2 regions of the Vallitalea maricola genome follow, and region 1 is predicted to be linked to the other one. Evidence: a T-box and tRNA genes for the amino acid it is inferred to sense, from the RefSeq annotation. Region 1 holds a T-box; the other holds one or more tRNA genes.
The links. A T-box is a leader RNA that pairs with one kind of tRNA and senses whether it is charged. The one in region 1 lies ahead of leuS (leucine--tRNA ligase), so its partner is inferred to be a tRNA-Leu.

Region 1 (2,481 bases):
AAGATTTTGTAGATGAGATGAATACAATAGGATTTAATATAGAAAGTGAATTTATTGATCTTTGGTATAAGGATTTAACTAAGTACATATGTAATAGTAGCAATAGTGTAAAGATAAGAGAATTAGAAGAATCTGAAACACAAAAAGCTAGTTTGCTCACTAAATCATGCAAAGGATTATCTAGAGGTTTTTATGGAGAAGATGAAGAAATAATAAAAGAGTGGTACCAATCAGAAAACTCCAAAATATTTGTTGCAGAAAAAGATAATGAAATCATTGGGGTTGCATTAGTGAATCTGTATGGATTTGATAGTGAAAAAGGAACTGTAATATGGATTAGATTATTGGCGGTAGAACCTAAGTATCAACATCAAGGTGTAGGTAAATCACTGTTGAATTATTGTATTAAATGGGGTATAGAGAATGGTGCTGTAAGGAGTTTTATAGCAACTGATGTGGAAAATTATAATGCTCTAAAATTATATGAAGGTCTAGGATACGAAAGAAACGAGGGCAGAGGACAAATAAATATTGAAAAATGATATTTGCCCAGTTTGGAAGGGAATATTCAATATAGATAATTAAGAATGATATTGTAATAAATGACTTATGGTAAAATTGATTTTCTTTATATATTATGTCTTGATTTTCACCATTCAATATGTTATGATACGATTAATTATATAATTATAATATACAATGAAGAGGATTAGTAGATATTTTATTGATTGTAGAGAGCTGTTGGATGGTGTAAAACAGTATCGATATATATTGAACTCGCCTTGGAGTATCCTATCTGAAAATAAGTAAGGTAGGACGGTTACTTATCGTTACAAAGAAAAGGGTATCTCATAAGAATGTTAATACTTATGAGATAAAGTAGAGTGGTACCGCGAGAATATATCGTCTCTATGCATAAATTGCATAGAGATTTTTTAATCTAAAAATGAGGTATTCTTGTTATGAGAGGTAATAAAGGAGGAAAAAGAAATGAGCGCTGTTTATAATCATAAACAAATAGAAACAAAATGGCGTAATATCTGGAAAGATAATCCAATTAATAAAGATGAAGAAGGCAAAGAAAAATATTATTGTCTAGACATGTTCCCATATCCATCAGGTAGTGGATTACATGTAGGACACTGGAGAGGTTATGTGCTTAGTGATGTTTGGAGTAGATACAAAGTACTTCAAAATTATTATGTGCTTCATCCAATGGGTTGGGATGCATTCGGACTTCCAGCTGAAAACTATGCTATAAAGATGGGAATCCATCCATCAAAGGCTACAGCTACTAATGTAGAGAATTTCAAGAGACAATTAAAAGAAATCAGTGCAATCTATGATTGGACAAAAGAAGTTAATACAACAGATCCAAAATATTATAAATGGACTCAATGGATATTTGTAAAAATGTTCAAAGAAGGTTTAGCTTATGAAAAGCAAATGCCAATAAACTGGTGCCCAGACTGTAAAACAGGACTTGCCAATGAAGAAGTAGTAAACGGTACTTGTGAAAGATGTGGCGCTGAAGTTACTAAGAAAAATCTACGTCAATGGATGCTTAAGATCACTGCATACGCTGAAAGATTACTTGATGACTTGCAAAAACTTGACTGGCCTGCTAAAGTTATCAAAATGCAAAGTGATTGGATTGGTAAATCCTATGGAGCAGAAATTGATTTTAAAGTTAATGGTATAGATGAAAGAATCAAAGTATTTACTACTAGACCTGATACATTATATGGTTCTACATTTATGGTTCTTGCTCCTGAACATGAAATGGTTAGTAAATTAGCTACTGAGGAACAAAAAGAAGAAGTAGAAAAATATGTATTCAATACTTCTATGAAATCATCAGTAGATAGACTGCAGGATAAAGAAAAAACTGGTGTGTTCACTGGAAGTTATGCAGTAAATCCATTAAATGGTGCCAAGACTCCTATTTGGATTTCAGATTATGTATTAGCTGATTATGGTACAGGAGCTATAATGTGTGTTCCTGCACATGATGATAGAGACTTTGCTTTTGCTAAGAAATTTGATTTACCTATTATTCAAGTTATTGCAGAAGATGGAAAAGAAATAGAAGATTTACAAGAAGCTTATACTGGCGAAGGTGAAATGATTAATTCTGATGTGTTCAACGGAATGAAATCATCCCAGTCAAAAGAAGCTATCGCTAATTATCTAGAAGAACATGAAATAGGTAAGAAAACAGTTAATTATAAATTAAGAGACTGGGTATTCTCAAGACAAAGATATTGGGGAGAACCAATTCCGATTGTACATTGTGAAAAATGTGGAGCTGTTCCAGTTCCAGAGGATCAATTACCAGTTACACTTCCTAATGTTGAATCATATGAACCAACAGGAACCGGAGAATCACCACTTGCTGCCATAGATGAATGGGTTAATACTACTTGTCCAGTATGTGGCAAAAAAGCTAAGAGAGAAACTAATACAATGCCACAATGGGCA
Region 2 (2,481 bases), on a different contig from region 1:
GGTGATTTTGATTTTTATAAAGATGGAAATAAAGATTATAAAATCAATGCAAAATATTCTATATCTGATATAGGAGTTATGTACGGGTTAGCGTATTATATATTTGAAAATGATACTCTGAAGTATCATAAACTTGTTGATTATAATAATTATGTAGAGGATGAGGGTAAAATCTATCTTTATTATGATGATAATAATATTTATTATAAATGGAAAGAATCATATTCTAGTGAAGATTATATATGGGTTCAATATAATATCTCTACTGGTAATAAACAATCGGTAGAAACAATTGATAAAACTAATTTAAATGTCGTTTCAGGAGTACCTAGGGGCGCTTAAGAAAAATTAAAAATAAGGTGCTAGGCTATTAAATAAGCTCTTAGCACCTTTTATTTAATCGTAAGAACACTTTTTTGTAAAAAGTTCTTATCACAGTTTTCTATAGTCTTAATATTAGGAGCAATAGCATATAGAAAAACTGTACATTTCTTTTCAGAGAGATATTTCATATAGATTCTGCTTTTGAACTTAGTAACTGGAAAATCCTGCTTACCATTATATTTTGATGGTGGTTTTCCGTATTGGATATAAGCTTGGTAATTTTCCTTATATCTATGATTATGTCCATGAGTCATTACTGTAGCATCAATAACAGACCAATCATTATAACCAATATAAGTATCTACTTCGTTAATACTATCTATCTTATAATCAGAAATAGGATTATGCAATCCAAATCCTCCCAGTACTAGTTCATTAATATCATAAGTACCTGGAAGCATGGCTTCTTCTATATCAATCTCTCCATTATTATGAAATCCAAATTTATGATTTTCGGTATCTGTTTCTTGTACAAAATAAGCTCCATAAAAAGCACCATAATAATTGGAATCAGGATTATATATCATTGAGGCTCCATTTAGATATTCAAAAGCACCAAAGTTATATAATACAGTAAAATTCATTTTTCTATCCATAAAAGATGAAAAACCTTCATTATCATTGAATGTCATAACAAAAGGATACCAGTCTTTTTCACTAGTAGCTAGACCACCTGGCATATTTATATCTATGTTCAATTCTTTGATAAAGCTATCTTTTTTACAAATATAGCTATAGATTTTCATGACTGATATACTTTTGATGTATTGAAAAAAAGGACTAATTATAAATAAAATGATTATAAGACATATTACTGTTTTTTTAATTATTGGTTTCAAAATTAATCTCCTCATAATAAAAATATTTTATGTCTTTGATAGATCAGTAAGGTTTCTGTTATAATATTAGTATAGACAAAAAAACGCCTATTAATGAATAATCATAAATCGACGTTTTTTATAAATGCGGATGAAGGGACTCGAACCCTTACGATGTCACCACCGGTAGATTTTGAGTCTACTGCGTCTGCCAATTCCGCCACATCCGCTTGTTCACTTGACGTTTATAAATATTACCACATACCTAAAAAAAAATCAACATGTTTTTTGAAAAAATTACAAGTTTAAAAATTCTGTTAATATTAACCGCCTAGAAAAAAATAACTTTACATATTTAAGATTTTTGTTACAATATGTGTAACAATAATATTTTATATTAATCATTGGAACAATAAAACATGTTACAATATGATTGCATTAGAATAAATTACAAATGAAAAAAGGTTTTAATGAGAGGAGGTACAGCCTTAAAATGCTACATGATATGGAAAAAACCATTATTAAAAAGGCAAAAAAAGGAGATAAAGATGCATTTGAAAAATTAATCATAAATTATGAGAAAAGAGTCTATAATATTGCTTTCCAAATGTTTGGTAATGAACATGATGCAAATGATATGGCACAAGAAGTTTTTATAAAAGTTTATAAATCATTGGATAAGTTTAATTTCAAATCCTCTTTTTCTACTTGGATACATAGAATTACTGTTAATACTTGTATTGATGAATATAGAAAAAAGAAAAAAAATAATAAGGTTGAATCTATGGATGAATCTATGGAACAACAAGATGGAGTGATACATAAACAATTTATTGATAAAGGATTGACCCCAGAAGAGAAAGCAATTAGAAATGAAAATATCTTGTTTATTAGGGAATCTATTAATGAATTAAAAGAGGAACATAAAATGATTATTATACTAAGAGACATAAAAGGATATTCCTACGATGATATTGCGGATATATTAGATATATCTATAGGAACAGTAAAATCACGTATATCCAGAGCAAGGTTGAGTCTAAAAAAAATAATTATAGAAAAAAAGGAACAAAATAAAAATGTTTACGTCTAATTAAGTGAAAGGAGGGCTAAAAAATGGATTGTAGTAAAGTTCAAGAAATGATGTCGTTATACATTGATGACCAATTATCTAAAGAAGAAAGAAAATTATTTGAAGAACATATCGCAAGTTGTGAACAGTGCAAAGAAGAACTTGATTTTCTGCAAACAATGATTAATAATGTTAACGATATAAATG

Region 2: it has a tRNA-Leu gene. The T-box ahead of leuS (leucine--tRNA ligase) is inferred to sense a tRNA for this amino acid. The anticodon was not compared.

Annotation. Positions count from the first base shown of each region.
Region 1 is NZ_BTPU01000007.1:12,841-15,321, forward strand. It holds gene AACQ14_RS02575 (GNAT family N-acetyltransferase) at 1-542, shown strand, start outside; T-box leader at 691-914, shown strand; gene leuS (leucine--tRNA ligase) at 991-2,481, shown strand, end outside.
Region 2 is NZ_BTPU01000039.1:14,954-17,434, reverse strand. It holds gene AACQ14_RS13190 (hypothetical protein) at 1-342, shown strand, start outside; gene AACQ14_RS13185 (hypothetical protein) at 393-1,223, opposite strand; tRNA gene AACQ14_RS13180 (tRNA-Leu) at 1,349-1,432, opposite strand; gene AACQ14_RS13175 (RNA polymerase sigma factor) at 1,696-2,295, shown strand; gene AACQ14_RS13170 (anti-sigma factor family protein) at 2,319-2,481, shown strand, end outside.